DNA from 3 places in the Shewanella sp. MM_2022_3 genome. Region 1 is predicted to be linked to each of the others. Evidence: predicted binding sites of a transcription regulator. Region 1 holds the regulator's gene; each other region holds the start of a gene.
The links. Region 1 encodes sigma-54, which starts transcription at its own class of promoters, with help from an activator protein. Its sites were predicted from a motif close to GTTGGCACGNNNNTNGNNT; they were not measured.

Region 1 (4,210 bases):
CGATTTGCCTGAGCCTGAACGCCCTGACACTATGACCAGTTTCATCCAATGATTACCTGATAGAGTTCCGTTTCATCATGCGTCTTGCGCAATTGTTTTAATATTTGCTTGTCACTGAGCTTTTCAGCCATGCATGACAAGGTACTTAGGTGCTGCTGACATTGGTCGGCAGGCACGAGTAGTGCAAATAAAATATCGACGGGTTGTTTATCGATAGCATCAAAGGCTATCGGCTCCTCACATTTTATCAATATCGCTATGGGTTGTGTTATATCGGTTAATCGACCATGTGGAATGGCGATACCGTTACCTATACCTGTGCTACCCATCTTTTCGCGCGCCACGAGGCTTTCGAAGATCTCTTGAGATGAGAGGGTGGGGTACTGGGCAGCGGCTAAGTCGCTGATGAGTTCCAGTACCTTTTTCTTACTGCCCGGAGTGGCGCAGGTTGTGCACTCCGGCCGCAGTATGGTACGAAGTTCCATTGCTAGTGTTTTGTTAACTTCTCTTTGTGTTTAATAACCTGACGATCAAGTTTATCAATCAGGACGTCTATGGCAGCATACATATCTGCATGCTCTGAAGTCGCGAAGACTTCACCACCGGTGAGGTTGATTCTCGCTTCGGCAATCTGTTGCATTTTCTCAACATTGAGCACAACGTGCACATTATTGATCTGTTCGAAATGACGTTCAAGTTTTGAAAACTTTTCCTCAACATATGCCCGTAACGATTCAGTAATCTCGATATGGTGTCCACTTAGGTTTATTTGCATAGAAACGTCCTCCGATACTCACAATAGGCTATAAACTTTTACGCTGATTGGAAGGGGGAATAAGCATCGCTTCTCGGTACTTCGCAATGGTTCTGCGCGCAACGTTAATTCCCTGTTCTGCCAGAAGTTGAGCCATCTTGCTGTCGCTTAATGGTTTTTTCTGGTTTTCCGCTGCAACCAGTTTCTTAATGAAAGCTCTGATTGCTGTGGATGAGCACTCACCGCCATCATCCGTCCCGACGTGGCTTGAGAAGAAATATTTTAGTTCAAAAAGTCCTTTTGGGGTATGCATGTATTTTTGAGTCGTCACCCGTGAAATGGTGGACTCATGCATTTCTACCGCTTCGGCGATATCGTTTAGAACCATGGGTTTCATGGCTTCTTCGCCATATTCGAAGAAACCTTGTTGGTATTGCACTATGCAGTTTGCCACCTTGAGCAGTGTTTCGTTGCGGCTTTCAAGGCTTTTGATAAACCATTTGGCTTCCTGCAAATGACCACGAATAAATTGGCTATCTGCTTGATTTTTTGAACTACGAGCCATTGCTGCATATTGCTGATTGACGTTGATTTTTGGCATGCAGTCAGGGTTTAATTCGACCACCCAACGGCCGTTTTTCTTCGACACCGAAACATCGGGGATCACATATTCTTCATCGACAGGGGTGATGAGTAAACCGGGGCGAGGGTTCAAGGTTTGGATCAGCGCAATACTGTCCCTTAACTCGTCCTCTTTCAGTTTGGTCTTACGCATTAACAGCCTAAAGTCGCGGGCGGCGATCAGATCTAGATGATCTTTGATCAGCATGCGGGCATTTTCGATGTGAGGGGTATCAGGCGAAAAATGAGATAGCTGGATCAGTAAACATTCGCTTAAATCCCTTGCCGCGACACCAACGGGGTCGAAGTGTTGAATACGCTTGAGCACGGCTTCGACTTCGTCGAGTTCAATCTCGGGATTGCCCATGGCTTCGAGGATATCTTCAGTGCTTTGAGTGAGATAACCTTGATCGTCGATGGCATCAATAATCGCGGTGGCAATGGCTAAATCGGTTTCAGAGAAGGGCGTGAGGTTTTTTTGCCATTCTAAATGTTCGTACAACCCCTCGCTAGTTTCCCCTTGGAAGGGCATGTCATCTTCACGGCTGGCGCCAGAACCTGAGTTTGGCGATGCGGTAAAGACTTCATCCCAAGTGGTATCCATGGGTAACTCTTCGGGCAGAGATTCTTTGGTCAGCGACTCGGCAATGTCCACGGTGGAATTATCTTGTTCCTGTGGCTGGGCAGTCGTTTCGCTAAAGTCGGTATCGGCGATATCTTGCTTACGTTCGCTAGGCGCGTCAAATTGCTCCTCTTCCAGCTCGAGAAGAGGATTAGAGTCTAAGGCTTGCTGGATTTCTTGTTGCAGTTCCAATGACGACAGTTGCAGCAGGCGAATGGCCTGCTGAAGTTGTGGCGTCATGGTTAACTGTTGACCCAGTTTGAGCTGGAGTGACGCTTTCATGTTACCGCTGATCCCTAGGTTATTATTGTGAGTTTAGGTCGCTTGATATCATATGGATGGAGCCTAGCGCTCTCAAATTCAAGGCTTATTAGCTTTGTTTTAGTAACTATAGCCTGAATTGTTCACCTAAGTACACAGCCCTAACTTGCTGATTGTCTAAGATCTCTGCGGGTGTGCCCTCGGCAATAAGATTACCGTGACTCACAATGTAAGCATGTTCACAGACGTCTAAGGTCTCGCGCACATTGTGGTCAGTGATAAGTACTCCAAGGCCTCGGCTCTTAAGCTGCTCGATAATTTTCTTGATATCGATAACGGAGATCGGATCAACGCCCGCAAAGGGCTCATCAAGCAGAATAAACTTGGGGTTGGCCGCTAAGGCGCGGGCAATTTCGACGCGGCGACGTTCACCGCCCGATAAGGACATGCCTTGGCTGTCACGAATATGGGTGATATGGAACTCTTCTAGCAGTTGCTCTAGTGCTTCTTCGCGCTGGTCACTATTGAGCTCTTTACGGGTTTGCAGTACCGCCATGATGTTGTCGTGTACGGTTAATTTACGAAAGATACTCGCTTCCTGTGGTAGGTAACCAATACCTTTGCGGGCACGCAGATGCATAGGATCGGCGGTTAAATCATCATCGTCGATAAAGATATGGCCTTTATCGCTTTTAACTAAGCCCACGACCATGTAAAAGGTGGTGGTTTTGCCCGCGCCGTTAGGGCCGAGTAGGCCGACGACTTGACCCGTTTTGACCGTCAGGCTGACATCTTTGACAACCTGACGACTCTTATAACTCTTGGCGAGATTCTGTGCTTTTAAGGTGATTTGGGTCATTTAGAATCCTGTTTTTTCACAGGTTTATCTGTTGGTGTATTTTTGAGTTCTTCCTGATAATTATCAGGTTGAATAATGGTAATTACGCGATCATCACCATTGCCGCTACTTTCGGCGATCAGTTTTTGCTGAATAATATCGTAACGAATTAAATTGCCTGTAACTTGACTACCCGCTTGGTCTAGGGTCGCTGTACCAGTTAGGGTCAACGTCCGAGTGGCCATTTCATAGCGAATCTCTTTGGCGCTAGCAGATGCAGGGCGGCCATCATCCAGGATTTGGCTGTAGGTTGCTGGATTTCCTGTAGCCAGTAAGACTTTACTATTTTCGCCTTCGACAGAAAATGCACGGAGTTGATCCGCATGGATTTTAATTGAGCCTTGAACAACTTCAACGGGACCGAAGAAAATGATCTGATTGTTTTTAATGTCCGCAGTTTGACTGACGGCTTTAATTTTCACTTCTTGCTGTAAGTCACCGATCTTGGCGAAGGCATTCATGCTTGTCATTAGCATTAGGCTGGCAAGTAATATGTTATTTTGCTTCATAGGTTCCTACTACCTGACTGGTCAATTGCACTTCCTGCGCGTTAAGGTCGGCATAAAGGCCTTGCCCTTGAATATTAAAATCTTTCCCTGTGACGTAAATGATGCGGTCAGAGGTCATTATCATTGTGTTGAGATCGAGTTCTAAAAAACTGGTGGACAAGGTTTGTATCGGTTCACCAGGGCTGATGGCATCGATAATAACATTATTTTCTAATACAACCTTGCCAGTATCTTTGTTGAGTCGACCTTGATCGGCTTTGATCTGCCATTTTGCTTTACCTTGGTCGGGATACACAAGATAGACAGGCTGAATAAAGTCTGTTTGGTTTTTAAGCTCATAGTGTTCCATGTGCTTTGCCGTGACACGACTATTGACTTGTCCTTGCTCGTTAAACTCGATGCTGCGCAGATCTTCGATAATGTAGTCGGGTCTGTCTGTATCATTCAGGCTGCTATCGGTATCGCCACCGCGTTTTTGTTGGACCTGCCAATACAGCACGAGTGCAGTACCAAAAAAAGCAATAATGGCGAGGGTCACACGACTC
Region 2 (4,210 bases), on a different contig from region 1:
GGTAATAGGGAATAACAGTCGCCACCTGAGTTTGTTGCAGCATAATCTCTGAAACCCATACACTATATGGGGTTTTATCTTGCTGCCAAGGGAGGGTTTTACGACCGTGGGTGTCGTACCAATTAACGATACGTGTTGCAAAGGAGGCTGTAGATTTCATCGGCGCAGTGTAGCGGGAGATAGGGCGGCAAACAAGTCACTCTCACAGGAAAAACAGTGCTAGATTCGCTCCGGCGAAGAATCTTGTTATACTTCGCCTCCATTAGTGCTTGCACTGTAAGTTGAACTTTGGATAATGCCCTTCTTTTTAGAGGGTGTTGTCCACGAGACGAGGCAAAAATGAGCGAAGTCACTACCGCTGAATTTAATGAAGAAGGCAAGTATCTGCGTAAGATCAGAAGCTTTGTCCTAAGAGAAGGGCGTTTGACTAAAGGTCAAGCGCAAGCCATTGAGACTCAGTGGCCAACAATGGGCTTAGATTACAGCCCAACACCATTGGATTTAGCCGAAGTTTTTGGCCGCGAAGCTGACACTGTACTGGAGATTGGTTTCGGTATGGGCGCTTCTTTAGTGCAAATGGCGCAAGAAGCACCAGAGCTGAACTTTATCGGTATTGAAGTCCATAAGCCTGGTGTTGGCTCATGCTTAAGTGATGCCGCTGTCGCGGGCGTGACCAATCTTCGTGTGTATCACCATGATGCGATGGAAGTATTAGAACATGCGATTGCCGATGGCAGCCTGACGCGTGTGCAGTTGTTCTTCCCCGATCCTTGGCATAAAAAGCGCCACCACAAACGCCGTATCGTACAAGCTGAATTTGCCGAATTGATCCGCCGTAAACTGAAGATTGGCGGCGTATTCCATATGGCAACCGACTGGGAAAACTACAGCGAACATATGCTGGAAGTGATGAATGTGGCGAGCGGTTACAAGAATCAATCTGCCGATGGTACTGTTGTACCGCGTCCGGATCATCGGCCACTCACGAAATTTGAAGCCCGCGGTCATCGCCTTGGCCATGGCGTATGGGATCTGATGTTCGAGCGTATCGCTTAATATCGTTATCTTTTTATTGGTTTTTTAACACAACGGGGAAAATCACTATGGCAACGAATCGTAGCCGTCGTTTACGTAAGAAAATGCGCGTCGATGAATTCCAAGAGTTAGGTTTTGACATCACTTGGACGTTCGATGCATCAGTCTCTGAAGCTGAAATTGATGCAACTGTCGATAAGTTTATTGATGAGGTGATTGAAGCCCGTAAGCTAGGCTTCCATGGCGGTGGTCATATCGAATGGGAAGGTATTATTGCGACCCAAACTATCGGCAAGTGCACCGAGGAAGATATCGCTGCTGTTAAGGCATTCTGGGCGGGTCAAAAAGTGACTCAACTCGAAGTTAGCGAACTGTACGATATCTGGTGGAGTTAATGCCAGAACAGGCGTTATTAGAGGAAGTGGTCGACAAAGTTCGACCCTTGCTCGGCCAAGGAAAGGTTGCTAATTATATCCCTGCGCTCGCCAATGTTGATGCTGGCAAATTGGGCATAGCCGTGACCACTATTGACGGTGAAACCATAGGCGCAGGCGATTACCTTGAGCCATTTTCAATTCAAAGTATTTCTAAAGTTTTCAGCTTAACCTTAGCGCTAACTTTATATGAAGAAACAGAAATTTGGAGCCGCGTCGGCAAAGAACCCTCGGGACACTCCTTCAATTCATTAGTCCAAGTCGAACTCGAGCGGGGTAAACCTCGCAATCCCTTTATTAATGCTGGCGCATTAGTCATCGCTGACTTATTACAGAGCCGTTTAGGGGCACCTAAGCATCGGATGTTGGAATTGGTCAGGGCGCTGAGTCAAAACGATAAAGTTTGTTTCGATAAGCAAGTGGCTGATTCTGAATATCAGCACAGTGCTCGTAATGCGGCCATCGCCTATCTGATGAAATCCTTCGGCAATTTTCAAGGTGATGTCGATACAGTGCTGCGCACTTATTTTCATTACTGCGCCTTAAAAATGAACTGCGCCGATCTATCGCGGGCGATGCTGTATTTAGCTAATCGCGGTAAAACCATAGATGGCACTAAGCTTATTTCGCAAGTGCAGACTCGGCAGTTAAATGCCCTGTTAGCAACCTCGGGCTTGTACGATGGCGCTGGTGAGTTTGCCTATCGTGTCGGTATGCCTGGCAAAAGTGGTGTCGGTGGCGGCATTATTGCGGTGATCCCTAGGGAGCTCTCGGTCTGCGTTTGGTCACCCGAATTAGATAACCAAGGTAACTCCCTCGCGGGGACGGCGATGCTTGAGCATCTCAGCCAGCGTCTCGGACGTTCAATCTTCTGATTTAACTCTTTGATTAGCACTGCTAGGCTAAATATTAGTGAAATTCACTAATCTGCTATCGGTGCTAATTTTTATAACTCCATACTAATCATATTATTACAAAGTTGGCACATCTTCTGCTAATTGTCTTTTAGCATGTTAGCTTAGTCGAATTACTCAGATTAAAGGATGAACCACAATGAAAATAAATACGCTATTAACTGGAGTGGCATTATCGGGCGTTATTTTAGGTGCTTCTGGCTTGCAATCAGCACAAGCGAAAACCGAGCCGCAAATTGATGAGCGCTGTGAGGTTTCCCTTAATTATGATGTGAGAGTCGAACCTAAAAAATTAGTGATGAGTGAGAAGGGCGCCGAGAAGTATCGTATCGAGGTTGACAAGTTATACGTTGAAGGCAAGCAGGTAACTTTAACTGATAAGCAGAAGAAGCTAGTTAGCCAATATGCCGATGAGGTGTCAACTCAGGTACCTGAGGTGATTGAATTAGTCAATGAAGCGGTTGCACTAGCCTCTCAAGCTGTGAGTATGGCGTTAACGCCACTGATGGGCGATGCCGCTGGCGCTAAGTTTGATGAGATGATGGCGGGCGTGCAGAAGCGTGTCGATGCCGTAGCCTACAAGCAGGGCGATAGTTTTTACCTTGGTGCGACCGAAGAGTCGATGCAAAACACTTTTAACGACGAATTTGAACAGGAAATGGAGCAAATCGTGCAAAACTCCATTGGCACTCTGATGATGAACATCGGTGGCCAAATTCTTGCCGGCGATGGTGAGTCCTTCGATGCTAAGATGGAGGCATTTTCACAAAAAATGGATAGATTAGGCGATGATATTGAGCAGCAAATTGAATCCCAATCCAAGGGGATTGAAGCGAAAGCCGACCGTTTATGTGACCGTTTTGAAAACCTGCTAGTGCTTGAAAATCAACTGCGTAAAGAAGTGCCTGAGTTAGCACCCTATGTATTGACGCAAAACACTCACCACGAATTGCGTGAGTAGATATCGCAGAAGATATCTAAGGGAGTAAACTGGTTTTTACGCTAGAACGTTTGCCTAGCTGGCAAAATGAATAAAGCAGTATAAATGATCAATGCCTCAGCACCTTTGTGTTTGGGGCTTTTTATTGGGGAATTGTTACCAAGCACCTTGATATTAATCCCAATGCTTGCGGCTATTTAGTGTGGAATGTTACATTCTTCAGACTAATGTTTGGTATACTCTTAAAATATAATGAAAAGCTGGCAACTCAGTCAGATAAAACACTCTACTTTAGCTGACTTTTTCGGTTTAAATCTCTACAACGAACCCATTTGCTGTGAGATATTAAGGCGTTATGGAATGCTGCATTCCTGCGTTATTCCGAAAGTTTAAATCACTGTCGAAACTGCTTAAGGCGACTTTCCATGTTAGAACTGTTAGAACCTATTGCGATTTTTACTCATGTGGCCAGAGCCGGAAGTTTCAGTGCGGCCGCAAGAAGGCTTGGGATCTCTAAATCTAAGGTTAGTACGCAGGTAGCCGATCTCGAGCATAGACTCGGTGTTCAACTGATCCAGCGTACTACTCGCAGCTTAAGTTTGACTGAAGCTGGGCATTTGTTATATCTGCAAGGTGAAGAGTTACTCCGCGATGCTGAGCAGGCGATTGCTAGCGTGCATAATTTAAACGATGCGACCCGCGGCGTGTTAAAGGTGGGTATTTCTCAGTCCTTTGGCGCTATGCATATCATTCCCGCACTGCCATCCTTTATGGCAAAACACCCTGAGCTCGAACTGCAAGTCAGTTTGCTTGATCATAAGGTGGATGTGGTCAGTGAAGGTTTAGACTTACTGTTAACGATGTCTGAGCAGCTTCCCCTTGGTATG
Region 3 (4,210 bases), on a different contig from region 1:
GCTGCTTGATACGTTAATGCAAACTATTGCTTCGTATATGTGGCCACTGTTTCGCGTCGCCAGTATGCTGATGGTTATGGTGGTGTTTGGCGCGGCAACAACTCCCACTCGTGTGCGTTTACTTCTTGCTATTGCCATAACCCTCGCCATTGCCCCCGTGTTGCCGCCCGTTAAGGATGCAGAACTCTTTTCCTTAAGCGCCGTTTTTATTACTGCACAGCAAATTATTATTGGTGTTGCCATGGGTTTTGTGACCCAAATGGTGATGCAAACCTTTGTGTTAACGGGTCAGATTATCGGCATGCAGACCAGCTTAGGTTTTGCCTCTATGGTTGATCCGAGTTCAGGACAACAAACTCCAGTGATTGGTAACTTCTTCCTGTTGCTCGCAACCTTAATTTTTTTAGCTGTTGATGGTCATCTGTTGATGATCCGTATGCTTGTGGCCAGTTTTGATACACTGCCGATTTCTAATGTGGGATTAACGTTGACCAGCTATCGCGCGTTGGCGGAATGGGGGTCTTATATGTTTGGCGCGGCATTAACTATGTCGCTGTCAGCAATTATCGCGTTATTGGTAGTCAATTTATCCTTTGGGGTTATGACCCGCGCTGCACCACAGCTAAACATTTTTTCGATTGGTTTTCCGATTACGATGATCGGTGGATTGTTAATTTTATGGTTAACCTTAACTCCTGTTATGGCTCATTTCGATGAAGTATGGTCATCGGCACAGCTTTTGCTGTGTGATATTTTAGGGCTTCAGTGTCAAGCTGATGGCATACTTTAACCGGATAGGAACGCGTAATGGCTGAAGAAAGTAGCGGCGAACGCAGCGAGGAACCCACCGGGAGGCGCCTCGAACAGGCGCGGGAAAAAGGTCAGGTTGCCCGTTCCAAAGAATTAGGTACGGCCACAGTTCTGCTTTCGGCTGCAACAGGACTGTATATGCTCGGTCCTGGTATTGCAAAAGCACTTTCCAATGTGTTTGAACGTGTGTTTACCATGGATAGAGCTGCAATTTTTGATACTAATCAAATGTTTAATGTCTGGGGCGTTGTCGGCGGCGAAATAGGTTGGCCGTTGCTTAAGATTATGCTGCTGATTGTGGTGGTGGCATTTATCGGAAACGTGTCCCTTGGTGGAATGAATTTTTCTACCCAAGCCATGATGCCTAAAGCCAGCAAAATGAGCCCGATTGCGGGTTTTAAACGGATGTTTGGTGTGCAAGCCTTGGTTGAATTAACGAAGGGCATTGCTAAGTTTTCTGTTGTTGCGTTGGCGGCATATTTTCTTCTAAATCATTACTTTAATGATATTTTACTCCTTTCTGCCGATCACCTTCCTGGGAATGTCTACCACGCCTTAGATTTACTGGTATGGATGTTTATCCTACTTTGCTCTTCCGTATTATTCATTGTGGTAATCGATGTGCCATTTCAGATCTGGAACCATAATAAACAGCTGAAAATGACAAAGCAGGAGGTCAAAGACGAGTATAAAGATACCGAGGGTAAACCTGAGGTCAAAGGGCGAGTCCGCCAAATGCAGCGTGAATTAGCGCAGCGACGCATGATGGCCGAAGTTCCCAATGCGGATGTGATTGTGGTGAACCCTGAGCACTATGCAGTGGCGATAAAATATGATGTTAAGCGCTCTGCAGCACCGTTTGTGATTGCTAAGGGCGTCGATGAGGTTGCCTTTAAAATTCGTGAGGTAGCAAGGGCGCATAATATTGCCATTGTTACTGCACCACCACTTGCGCGGGCTATTTACCATACAACGAAACTTGATCAACAAGTCCCTGAAGGTCTATTTACCGCGGTAGCACAGGTACTCGCTTATGTATTCCAGTTAAGGCAGTATCAAAAAGGGCGTGGCCGCAAACCTATCCCTATTCCCGTTAATCAACCTATTCCTGAAGATCTGAAGTACTAGGGCGTGTTGACGTTTCATGGTTATTTTTGCAGCAATTAGGCTGGCTTTTATGCAAGGCAAAGTCCGTGCCGTGTAGTTATTCTACATAAACGGACGATAACGCGGCAGAAAAGCCAGCCAAATGCAGCCATCAGTAATCGTCTTGTAAGCCCTTACTCTTACTTTCTGTCATAAAAGCAGCTCGTCATTTGAGTAGAACAACCACACATCTTTCTTCGTTTCGCGCCAGAATGAACAAAATATAATCTTGAAATCTCAACAAGTCGTAGTAACGAGTAAATAGTGCTCTAACGTAAAGTTAGCTAGCTACATATTAGCTTTACTACCTGATTGTTAGTTGTTGGCGTGCTTTTTGCTTTTAGGCAGTTATACGTCAAAGTTTAGGTATCTGTGAATGGATGTTAAAGCCTCCTTAGGCCAAGTAAAACAGTTGAAGCTAAGCTCTTTTAAGGGCATAGGTACGCCAGCACTAGTGCTTGCAGCATTGGCGATGATTGTACTGCCAATTCCCCCGTTTCTACTCGACATCTTATTTTCCTTTAACATTGCTTTAGCCTTGATTGTGCTTTTGGTCGCGATTTATACCGATAGACCTTTAGACTTTGCTGCCTTTCCAACCGTTTTATTAGTTGCGACACTGCTTCGACTTGCACTTAACGTGGCATCGACCCGTGTGGTATTACTCGAAGGTCACAACGGTGGTGATGCGGCGGGTAAGGTCATTGAAGCCTTTGGCTCCGTAGTGATTGGTGGTAACTATGCCGTTGGTCTAGTTGTATTTATCATTCTGATTATTATCAACTTTGCTGTTGTTACCAAAGGTGCTGGCCGGATTGCTGAGGTGAGTGCTCGCTTTACCTTGGATGCGATGCCTGGTAAGCAAATGGCAATTGATGCTGACTTAAATGCGGGGATTATTAATCAAGATCAAGCCAGAACTAGGCGGGCTGAAGTCACCCGCGAAGCTGACTTCTATGGCGCAATGGACGGTGCGTCTAAGTTCGTTAAGGGCGATGCTATCGCGGGTATCATGATTTTAGTGATCAACATTCTCGGTGGTTTTATTATCGGGATTGTGCAGCATGGTTTGACATTCTCTCAAGCGGTTGAAATTTATACCCTCTTAACAATAGGTGACGGGTTAGTCGCCCAAATCCCAGGCTTATTACTGTCAATTGCTGCGGCATTGATGGTAACTCGCCAAAATGAATCTGGCGATATGGGTCAGATGTTGATGAGTCAGATGTTTGACAGTCATAAATCGCTAGGGATTGCTGCTGGCGTATTGTTCGTTATGGGGATTGTGCCTGGAATGCCGCATATGGCGTTTTTAAGTTTCGCCGTTTTAACGGGATGTGCGGCTTATTTTATATTTAAACGTAATGAGGCTAAACGTGCCAAAGCCCTCGAACAAGTCAAAACGGGCCCAACGGAAAGAGCCGAAAGAGAGCCTAAGGAACTTAGCTGGGACGATGTGCATCATGTCGACACTATTGGTCTTGAAGTGGGTTACCGTTTGATTCCCTTAGTCGATAAAGGTCAAGGTGGAGAATTACTCAGCCGGATCAAGGGCGTACGTAAAAAGCTTTCGCAAGAATTGGGATTCTTGGTTCCTGCGGTTCACATACGTGACAATTTAGACCTTTCGCCTAATGCCTATCGTATTTCTCTTATGGGCGTTGTTGTGGGTGAGGCGGATATTCGCCATGACTGCGAGCTCGCCATTAATCCGGGACAAGTGTACGGTAAGTTAGATGGCATTGAGACCCGTGATCCTGCCTTTGGTCTCGAAGCCGTGTGGATTGCCCCTGAGCTGCGTGAACATGCCCAAACCTTAGGGTATACGGTAGTGGATGCAGCGACGGTAGTGGCAACTCATATCAGCCAAATATTGACGAATAATGCAGCAAAACTTTTAGGCTACGAAGAAGTGCAACAACTGATGGATATGCTTGCTAAACACTCGCCTAAGTTGGTGGATGGCTTTATTCCTGATGTGATGCCGCTCGGAAATGTCGTAAAAGTGATGCAAAACCTATTAAATGAAGGAGTTTCTGTCAGAGACTTGCGTACCATAGTGCAAACTTTGTTAGAATACGGCACTAAGAGTAACGATACTGAAGTGTTAACGGCAGCGGTGCGTATCGCATTGAAGCGCATGATAGTTCAAGAGATCTCAGGCCCTGAACTCGAAATACCTGTCATAACTTTGGCGCCAGAATTGGAACAGATGTTGCATCAATCAATGCAAGCAACTGGTGGCGATGGTCCA

Region 2: MMG82_RS07345 (YggN family protein) is a predicted target of sigma-54. The motif match lies at 2,448-2,466, and genes of this name have one in related genera.
Region 3: flhA (flagellar biosynthesis protein FlhA) is a predicted target of sigma-54. The motif match lies at 2,278-2,296, and genes of this name have one in related genera.

What each region holds. Positions count from the first base shown of each region.
Region 1 covers NZ_JAKZGV010000001.1:30,347-34,556, reverse strand. Annotated here, with positions in the region: gene rapZ (RNase adapter RapZ) at 1-45, opposite strand, end outside; gene ptsN (PTS IIA-like nitrogen regulatory protein PtsN) at 42-485, opposite strand; gene hpf (ribosome hibernation promoting factor) at 488-775, opposite strand; gene MMG82_RS00185 (RNA polymerase factor sigma-54) at 804-2,279, opposite strand; gene lptB (LPS export ABC transporter ATP-binding protein) at 2,386-3,117, opposite strand; gene lptA (lipopolysaccharide transport periplasmic protein LptA) at 3,114-3,665, opposite strand; gene lptC (LPS export ABC transporter periplasmic protein LptC) at 3,652-4,210, opposite strand, start outside; gene kdsC (3-deoxy-manno-octulosonate-8-phosphatase KdsC) at 4,209-4,210, opposite strand, start outside.
Region 2 covers NZ_JAKZGV010000008.1:105,797-110,006, forward strand. Annotated here, with positions in the region: gene mutY (A/G-specific adenine glycosylase) at 1-160, opposite strand, end outside; gene trmB (tRNA (guanosine(46)-N7)-methyltransferase TrmB) at 340-1,056, shown strand; gene MMG82_RS07335 (YggL family protein) at 1,104-1,430, shown strand; gene glsB (glutaminase B) at 1,430-2,344, shown strand; gene MMG82_RS07345 (YggN family protein) at 2,523-3,344, shown strand; gene MMG82_RS07350 (LysR family transcriptional regulator) at 3,749-4,210, shown strand, end outside.
Region 3 covers NZ_JAKZGV010000013.1:31,199-35,408, reverse strand. Annotated here, with positions in the region: gene fliR (flagellar biosynthetic protein FliR) at 1-790, shown strand, start outside; gene flhB (flagellar biosynthesis protein FlhB) at 808-1,938, shown strand; gene flhA (flagellar biosynthesis protein FlhA) at 2,333-4,210, shown strand, end outside.